DNA from 2 places in the Nocardia vinacea genome. Region 2 is predicted to be linked to the other one. Evidence: riboswitches for the same ligand, from Rfam matches in the RefSeq annotation. Region 2 holds a riboswitch; the other holds the start of a gene.
What was found. Region 2 has a riboswitch for thiamine pyrophosphate ahead of OIE68_RS08305 (purine-cytosine permease family protein). Riboswitches for the same ligand answer to the same signal wherever they lie in the genome.
Positions count from the first base shown of each region.

Region 1 (4,826 bases), 4.6 Mb from region 2:
GGTATCGATGGCGATGGCATTGACGGTCGGGGGTGTCACGGCCACGCCCGTCGCCGCAGTGCCGGTGCCGCAACAGGATTCGTTCTATCAACCGCCGGAGGGCTTCGAGACGCAGGAAGTCGGCACAATTCTGCGCTCGCGTGAGGTGCATCTGGCGGTGCTGACCGTACTGCCGCTGAGCGTGCGCTCGTGGCAGCTGCTCTACCGCAGCACCGATCTGTTCGGACAGCCGACGGCCGCCGTCAGCACCGTGATCCTGCCCGCCGGCGCGGATCCGAACCGGTCGCGTCCGCTGGTCTCGCTGCAGTTCTACTACGACAGCGCCAGCATCGCCTGCTCGCCGTCGTTCGTATTGCAGCAGGGCGCCGGGCTGCCGGGTGTCGAAGGCATCCACTCACAGAGCGAGCTGATCGCGATCGCCGCGCTGATCAGCCAGGGCTGGGCCATTTCGGTGCCGGATTACGAGGGCCTCGACGGACACCTCGCGGTGGCCGAGGAGCCGGGATATATGACCCTCGACGGCATTCGGGCCGCCGAGCGATTCGAACCGCTGGGCCTGGACGGCGCGAATACCCCGGTGGCGCTGTGGGGTTATTCCGGCGGCGGCATGGGCAGTGGATGGGCCGCCGAGATGCAGCCGAGCTATGCGCCGGAGCTGAACGTGAAAGGTGCCGCGCTCGGTGCGCCGGTTTCGGATGTCGAATCCCTGCTGCATGTCAACGGATCCATGTTTTCCAGCCTCATCGGCATCGGCGTTTCCTCGCTCTACAACGCCTACCCGAAGTTCCGCGAGGCGACCGATCAGTACCTGACGCCCGAGGGCAAGGCGCTGATGAACCGGACCAACTCGCAGTGCCTGCCACGCAATGCACTGACCCAGATGTTCACCGATTACCAACGGATTCTGACGATTCCGATCGCGCAGTACCTCGCGCTACCGGAGATCCGCGAGGTCTTCGACGCGACCGTCCTCGGCAAACACACCCCGACCGCGCCGCTGTTCATCTATCAGGGCGTCCTGGACGAGGCTGTCCCGATCTGGACCACCGATCGCCTGAGTCGGCAGTGGTGCGCGGACGGTGCGTCGATCGTCTACAAACGCGACCACCTCAGCGAACACCTGACCCTTCCGTCGCTCGGCATGGCCGACACCTTCAACTGGTTGAAGTCCCGCCTGGCTACCGATGCGCCGGATCAGGTCGGCTGTCGCACCGAGAACGTGGTTTCCATGCTCGCCGATTTCAATGCCCTGCTCACCCAGATCGAGATCAATCTGAACGCCACCTTCGGCGCCCTCGGTTTCCCGATCGGCCCGCGCGAACGCTGAGCACGCAACCGCTCGGCGTCAATTCGTGCGAATCCACTCCTGAGCGGCGGATTCTTCGTGTACCTTCCAGGTAGAAGCCCCGGACCACCCGTTGGTCCGGGGCTATCGCCATTTTTACGACACGACCGGCAAATACACCTGTGCGCCGTGGTCAGCGAATTCGGCGGACTTCTCCGCCATCCCGGCTTCGATCGCCTCGGTATCCGAAAGCCCCTGGCGCGCGGCGTATTCCCGCACGTCGGCGGAGATGCGCATGGAGCAGAACTTCGGTCCGCACATGGAGCAGAAGTGGGCGGTCTTGGCGGGTTCGGCGGGAAGGGTTTCGTCGTGGTACTCGCGGGCGGTATCCGGATCGAGGGAGAGGGCGAACTGGTCCCGCCAGCGGAATTCGAACCGCGCCTTGGACAGCTCGTTATCGCGGTCCTGGGCGTGTGGATGACCTTTGGCGAGGTCGGCGGCGTGCGCGGCGATCTTGTAGGTGATCACGCCGACCTTGACGTCGTCGCGGTTGGGCAGGCCCAGGTGCTCTTTGGGAGTGACGTAGCACAGCATCGCGGTGCCCGCCTGGGCGATGATCGCCGCGCCGATGGCCGAGGTGATGTGGTCATAGGCGGGTGCGATATCGGTGGCGAGCGGGCCGAGGGTGTAGAACGGCGCCTCCTCGCACAGCTCCTCTTCCAGCCGCACGTTCTCCACGATCTTGTGCATCGGCACATGCCCCGGACCCTCGATCATGACCTGCACGCCATGCGATTTGGCGATCTTGGTCAGCTCACCGAGGGTGCGCAGCTCGGCGAACTGGGCCTCGTCGTTGGCATCGGCAATGGAGCCGGGGCGCAGGCCGTCACCGAGGGAGAAGGTCACGTCGTACTTCGCCAGGATCTCGCAGAGTTCGGCGAAGTTGGTGTACAGGAACGACTCCTGATGATGCGCCAGACACCATGCGGCCATGATGGATCCGCCGCGCGAGACGATGCCGGTGACGCGCTTGGCGGTCAGCGGCACGTAGCGCAGCAGCACACCGGCGTGCACGGTCATATAGTCGACGCCCTGCTCGCACTGCTCGATTACAGTGTCGCGGTAGATCTCCCAGGTGAGCGCGGTCGGATCGCCGTTCACCTTCTCCAGTGCCTGATAGATCGGCACGGTACCGACCGGGACGGGCGAGTTGCGCAGGATCCATTCGCGCGTCTCGTGAATGTTCTTGCCGGTGGACAGATCCATGATGGTGTCCGCGCCCCAGCGGGTCGCCCACACCATCTTCTCCACCTCCTCCGCGATCGAGGAGGACACGGCCGAATTGCCGATATTGGCATTGATCTTCACCAGGAACTTCTTGCCGATAATGGTCGGCTCCAGCTCCGGATGCTTGTGGTTGGCCGGGATGACCGCGCGACCGGCGGCGACCTCGTTGCGCACCAGCTCCGGCGTGACGCCCTCGCGCGCGGCGATGAAGCGCATCTCGGCGGTGATAATGCCCTGACGCGCCCAGGCCAGCTGGGTCGGCGGACCGTCCACCTCGGGCTTGGTCCAGCCGTCGCGCAGCTTCGGTAGACCGGCCTCCAGATCGATGGACGCCGTGTCGTCGGTGTACGGGCCCGAGGTGTCGTAGACATCGAAGTGCTCGCCATTGGTCAGATTGATCCGACGCACCGGAACGCGCAGGTCATCGACCTCTTGGTAATGCTTGACGCTGCCTTCGATCGGACCGGTGGTCACGGAATCGACAGGTGTGGCCATGAATATCCTCCCTACGCCGGCATTACCCGGTCAGGTTCATACGGTCGACGGCCCTGAACGCCCGAATGGGCTAGCCGTCCTCTCAGCCCGCTGGTGCGAGCCCCCGTTGGTGTGTGAAATTTTCCCGCCCGACGATACCTTTCCACGTCCGCGCTCCGCCGGGCGATCGGAGGAACATACAGCGAAGCGCCCGAGGCCCGACCGGGCGCCGGTAGATTCCTCAGGGTGAAATTCACCCTGGAGGTAGATCTGGATGTCCTGCCCGACGGCGTGGCCGCGCCGGCCGATCTCGCCGATGAGCTCGGCCGGATCCTGCGCTATTGGGGCGGAAATATGAAGCACTACCAGATCACCGAGGGTGACAGCTCTGCGATCTACAACTCCGGATACCGCGAGGTCGGCTCCTGGCAGATCAGCTGATCTTGCCCTCGTAGGCGTCCCGCATGCCTTGCAGGTCGATCTTCTGCATACCGAGCATCGCCTGCATGGCGCGGTTCGCGGCCTCGCGGTTGGTACTCGTCAACAGGGTGTCGGCTTCGACGGGCCAGATCTGCCAGGGAATACCGTATTTATCGTTGAGCCAACCACATTCGATCGGCTGGCCGCCGTCGGCGAGCAGTGCCGTCCAGAGCCGGTCGACCTCGTCCTGGCTGTCGCAATTCACCAGCAGCGACATGGCATGGGTGTAGTGGTAATCGCCGCCGCCGTTGATGGCGGTGAACTTCTGTCCGTTGAGTTCGAAATCGACGAGCATCGTCAGTCCGGCTTCGCGCGGCCCCACCTCGGAGTAGGGCACGACATTGGTGATCTTCGAATCCTCGAACAGCGAACAGTAGAACTCGGCGGCTTCCTCGGCCTGAGTGTCGTACCAGAGGTTCGTAACGATTTTCTGCATGGTGGTCCTCCCGATCGGTGTGCCTGTATTAGTGCCGACGGTGCTGGCGGACGGAATTCATCGCCCGTCAGTAGGACTGGAGCTCGATCAGGGTACCCGCTGGGTCGCGCAGGTGAGCTGTGCGCAGGTTCGGACCCCAGTTCGGTCGATCGGTCGCGGCGGCGGCCAGGGTCGCGCCGTTGCGCAGGCAGAGGTCGAGGCCCGTGTCGACGTCGGGTACTCGGCAGACGAACATCACGGCATCTTGCGCGGGTGCGGCGGTGACGGGCAGGTCGGTGGTGCCGACGACTTCGGCCATCGCGCTGCGGTCGAAGAGCACGAGCACTGCTTGGTCGTCGACATCCCAGTTCGCGTAGGGGCCCGCCGCGGTGCCCTTGATCAACTTCGCGCCGATTAGCTCCGGGAGGACGGCGTTGTAGAAGTCGAAGCATTCGCCGAAACGGGTGACGAGCAGTCTCGAGTACAGGGCGTCCACGCTGTCTCCTTATTAGTAGGCGCGAACCTATCGTAGGTTCCGCCCTATAATTTGTCGCATGGATTCCGCGCATGCACTTCCGCCGAGCCTGCTCGGGCTCGAGACCTACCTGCTGTCGCGGGTGGGCAAGGTCGCCCGGGGGCGGTTCGCCGATCGGCTTGCGGCGCGCGGGCTTCGGCTGTGGCATATGGCCGTACTCGCCGCGCTCGCCGATTTCGGGCCGCATGCGCAGCGCGATCTGAGCATTCGGCTCGATATCCATCCGAGCGATGTGGCGAAGATCGTCGACGAATTGGCAAGTGCCGGTCAGGTCGAACGCACTCGCGATCCCGCCGATCGTCGTCGAATGTCGGTGCGGATCACCAGGACCGGCCGGGCCTTGCTGCGGA
Region 1 covers NZ_CP109149.1:6,356,336-6,361,161, forward strand. The annotation lists gene OIE68_RS28955 (lipase family protein) at 1-1,327, shown strand, start outside; gene thiC (phosphomethylpyrimidine synthase ThiC) at 1,442-3,067, opposite strand; TPP riboswitch at 3,059-3,184, opposite strand; gene OIE68_RS28965 (hypothetical protein) at 3,293-3,487, shown strand; gene OIE68_RS28970 (VOC family protein) at 3,480-3,962, opposite strand; gene OIE68_RS28975 (hypothetical protein) at 4,030-4,437, opposite strand; gene OIE68_RS28980 (MarR family winged helix-turn-helix transcriptional regulator) at 4,496-4,826, shown strand, end outside.
Region 1: linked by a shared signal. The riboswitch ahead of thiC (phosphomethylpyrimidine synthase ThiC) and the one ahead of OIE68_RS08305 (purine-cytosine permease family protein) in region 2 are both predicted to bind thiamine pyrophosphate.

Region 2 (4,826 bases):
GCGGGCTGGTCGCCGAGGTGAGTGAGCAGCGCGGCGGCATCGGCGCCGTCGAGTTGGACGTTGTGGTCCTGCCCTGGGCTGCGGGAGAAGCCGCGCCGATCGTAGGAAACCACCGTATAGCGATCCGCCAGTCGCTCCGCGATCTGGTCGAAGCTGCCCGCGTCGCCATTGCCGCCAGGGATGAGCAGCAGCAGCGGACCGGTGCCGCGGATCTCGTAGTACAGCGTCGCTCCGGGCACGGCGAGGGTGTGGTTGGTGGGGACGTCCATGGGAAAGGCTCCTGGTAGATAGGACAGTTGCCGCAACGCTTCCCGGATGACGGGCAGTGCCGCGATGGGCGGGTTCGCATCGACCCAGCGGTCGATGGCGACCTGCAGTGCCGTCGCGATCGCGCCTGCCATGATCCGCGGGAACATATCGGTGTGCAGGTCGCGGCCAGTGCGTTCGGCGATGGCCGTCGCGATGGCCTCCTGGATGACGGCCTGCGCCTTGAGATATTCACCCTGCAGCGCGGGCTCGGTGGTGATCAGCCGGATGCCGCGGGTCCATGCCGGATCGGGCAGTTCGTCATCGCGGAATTCGGCGAGTACCGCGTGGATTACCGCGGGCCACAGCGCTTCGGCCGTCGGACGATCGTGCAGTCCGTTCGCGATCCGCCGGGCCCGGTCGACCGCCACCGAGCACACGGCCTCGTACTTACTGGCGAAGTAGTTGTTGAACGTACGTGGCGAAACACCCACCGCCGCAGCGATGTCCTCGACCAGCACTGTGTGGAGCCCACGCTCGACCGCCAGCCGCAGCGCCGCGAATCCGAGCGCCTCCCGAGTCGCGAGCTTCTTGCGTTCCCGCAACCCGAGTACGAATGCCACGCCCTTCACGATACGCAAACTTGCGTGCCCCGCAAGATTGCGCGATCAGAAAGTTTTTGCGCCACAACGAGATCGAAACATCGCAACCGCAGTTGTTCGAGATCAGCAGGGCAGCGCCCTATCTCGGGGAATTGCTCGCGAAAACACTCACCGGGGGCTGCGGCGTGCACCGTTGTGTCAGCACTCGCGCTGGGCGGACTTGGCCGATCGCCACGGTTCCCGCGTGGTGGTCCGGAGACTACGCGGACTTGCGCAGCATGGAGACACGTCCCACACTCCACGCGACCACGACCGCGGCCAGGAATGACAGCAGTGACGCGCTCATCCACGCCTGCTTGGTGAAGTGCAGCTTCTCCTGCGCGTCCACCCAGAAGTCGGTCCACACTCCAGCGGCGCCCGGGTTGATCAGCTGGTAGACCGAAAGTCCCACCAGCCAGGCGAAAACCATGCCCCAACGCGACGGCGCGTCCGCCGAGGTATCCCACTGGTCGCGCGCCCGCAGGAAGAAGTCCGCGACGAGCACGCCGAGCAGCGGCACGAAGACCGACCCGATCAGGCCGAGGAAGCCGAAGTAGTTCGCCATGTTCAGCCGCAGCGCGAGCAGTGTGATCAGTAGGCCGAGACCGATCGAGAGCACGCGGCGGTCGACTCGCGGCGCGAGATTCTGGATCGAGACGGCCGTCGAGTACACATTCGCGAACGACTGGTCGGCTTCACGGAATACGAAGATGAAGAAGAACACCGCTCCGAGGGTGACGGTCAGGAACGGTGAGTACACCCCGCCGTCGCCGGATGCGAGCGCCAGCGCGAACAGTCCGAGCACATACGCGATGATCTGGGTGAACGCATACGCCCCACTGGCCGCGCCGAATGCCGCGCCGGTGCCGCGGGAGTGCCGGGTGTAGTCGGCCGCCACCGGCACCCACGAGATCGAAACCGCAAGTGCCGCATCGGTAGCGACCCAGAAGAGATTCCAATCCACGCCGAACGGCCCGCCGCCCTCGGTGCCCGGGTTGGTGGTGAGATCCGGCAGGCCCGCGCGGACGAACTGGATGTAGAACCAGATCAACGCGATCACCACGCCGACGGTCACGAACCGCCGCAGCATTCGCACCGAACCCAGGGGCCAGATCGTCAGCACCGTCGTCAGCACACCCGCGGCGACCACGTAAACCCAGTGCGGCCCACCGTCGAACAACTCTTCGGCCGCATCGCCGATGACGATCAATTCGAAGGTGCCCCAACCGATCAGTTGGGCGATATTGAGCACCGTCGGCAGGTAGCTGAGCTTCGCACCGAACAGTCCGCGCAGCAACATCATCGCGGGCTTACCGGTCTTGGCTCCGGGCACCGCGGCCAGGCCGAGCATGAGCCCGCCGACCACCGTGCCGATGATCATCGCGAGAATGCCCGCGGCGATGGAGATCTGCGCGCCGCCATCGGAATTCGGCGCGAGCACCGTGTACGCGCCGGAGAATGCGAACAGGCTGACCCCGAGGTTCGCCCAGAACGCGCTCTGGTCCCAGAACGAAAGGACCTTCGGTGCAGGCTGGTCCAGGGTCAGCGGTGCTTCGCGCCGCTCGGATCGATCAATGGTGGGTGCAGACATCCCGGTACCGCTCTCCCTACGCCGGCATTACCCGGACAGGTTCATGCGGTCGGCGAAACGTGGGGTCCGCCCTCTCAGCCCGGCCGTGCCCGAGCTCCCGCGCTGGGTTATTCGGGCGAAATGCTACACCCGTGCACCGGCGCGCCGGGCCGCGCCTTCGGACATTCCAGACAGGTTCCGCCGAGACGGCCCGAAAATCACGGCCGCCGTCCATACTGTCCGGTACCGACCTGGTTATTGCTCGGTTATCTGCCGCTCATCGCCCGCCTCGACCTGGAATGAGTACGCGCCCATGATGCTGATTACCTTGCACGAGACCGTCCTCGCCCAACTCGGGGATCCGACGCCCGAGGCGCCGCCCAATGCGGAGAAGATCCTGCAGATGGTCCGTTACCTGACTTGGTTTGTCCTGCTGTCGGGTGTCTGCGGAATCACCTACGCGGGTGGCAGATTCGCCTGGGAGAAGTGGAGTGGTGGCACCCTGGACTCGCCGAAGATGCTCGCCGGTGCGATGGCCGGTGGTGTCATCGCGACCAGTGCGGGCACCATAATGAACGCTATCGTCGGCTGAAATCCGTTGCGGGTGTTCGACTGACGGTGGCCCCGGCCGTGGCGGCGGCGCGCGCGAAGACGACCGCGTCGCGGACCGCCGCACCGCCGGGATCATTGTTGAAGTAGACGTACACCTGCTCGCGATCCGACCACGTGTCGGCCAGCCGTCGCGCCCAACTGGTGAGTGCCGTGCGTCCGTAGCGCGGTGCGGGTGTCGCACGTCCGGAATGCAGTCGCAGATAGCCCCAGTCCGTTGTGCGCCACAGCGGCGCGACCGGCCGGGACTGGACATCGGCCCAACACAGCGTTGCGCCGCATTCCGTCAGCACGGCACGGACTTCGGGAATCCACCAGGAATCGTGCCTGGGTTCGACCGCGATCTGGACGTCGGGCGGAAAGCGGCGTAGGCAGGCGTCGAGCAGTGCCGGATCGACCCGCAGCGTGGGCGGAAGCTGCAACAGCACCGGCCCCAGCTTGTCGCCCAGCGCGCGGGCGTGCTCCATCAAACGTCCGACCGGTTCTTCGGGTTCGCGCAGCCGCTTGATGTGGGTGAGGAAGCGGCTGGCCTTGACCGCGAAACAGAAGTCCGGCGGTGTCCGGTCCCGCCATGCCGCAAAGGTCTCGCTGCTGGGCAGTCGATAGAAGGCATTGTTGCTCTCGACCGTCGCGAAGCCCGCGGCGTAGGTTTCGAGCCACACACGCTGCGGAACGTTCGCCGGATACAGCACGTCGCGCCAGTCCCGGTACTGCCAACCCGATGTGCCGACGAGTAGGGGCATTCCTCCATCGAAGCACTTTCCGATGACCGCCATCTCAACTACGCTGTGTAGTAGATACGGTCAGGGAGGGCGTGATGAGCGAACAATCGGTGGTCGAGCGGCGAATCGACTGGACGCGGTGGAGTTTTCTGCAGTGGGCCGTCCTCGTGATCGGTGTGGTCCATATTGTGTGGGCGATCGCGGGGTGGATCGCCGAGCCCAGTTTCGAACTCGGCGAACACGCACCCGCGACACCGGTACTCGGCATGGACTACAACGGCTGGCATGCGGTGGCCGGGCTACTGCTGTTCGGCCCCGCGCTGATCGTCGCGACCCGCAAGTCGTGGTCGGCCTGGTACTGCGTGCTCGCCGGAGTGGGCGGGGGATTCGCGGTCGGGGTGTGGGCGCTGTTCTCACACCATGTGCTGATCTTCAGCTTCCCGAGTCACATCACCGACGCGATCGAGCACATGGTGACCGGTGCGACGCTGCTGGCGATCGTCGCCGTACAGGTCGTCCGGGACGGCGGCGTGCGTCCGGTATTCGGCCTGTCCGGTCAGTAGCACCCTTCGAGGGTGGCGCCGGCGACCACATCGATGACGTCGCTGACATCGTCGTGCGCGCGCATTGCGGTGCGTTGTCGCCGGGCGCCGTTACCACGCACAAGAACCGCTTTGACGGTATCGGCGACGAACTGCTGGTCACCCGACCGCTCGAGCGCGGGGGTGAGGTAGTCCACGAGCCCGGCGAGCAGGGTGTGGGCGGGAAGGGCGCGACCGCTGATCGTGTCGAGCCCGTCTCCGTCCAGGCCGGATCGGGCGGCCTTCCAATACGCGGCCCGCAAAACCTCCGCGGGCACCGGGGGCGGTGGCAGCCCGTCGTGTATCGCCGTCTGCGCCATGACGACGGCGGCGCGAATCAGCGTGGCCAACAACGCCGTTTCCTCCACCGTCGCCGGCACATCACTGACGCGCACCTCGACGGTCGGGTACGAGACCGAGGGCCGCACATCCCAATACACCATCGCCGTATCGAGAA
Region 2 covers NZ_CP109149.1:1,743,261-1,748,086, forward strand. The annotation lists gene OIE68_RS08300 (alpha/beta fold hydrolase) at 1-869, opposite strand, end outside; gene OIE68_RS08305 (purine-cytosine permease family protein) at 1,108-2,478, opposite strand; TPP riboswitch at 2,473-2,589, opposite strand; gene OIE68_RS08310 (hypothetical protein) at 2,771-3,049, shown strand; gene OIE68_RS08315 (DUF72 domain-containing protein) at 3,036-3,809, opposite strand; gene OIE68_RS08320 (DUF4383 domain-containing protein) at 3,884-4,351, shown strand; gene OIE68_RS08325 (glutamate--cysteine ligase) at 4,345-4,826, opposite strand, start outside.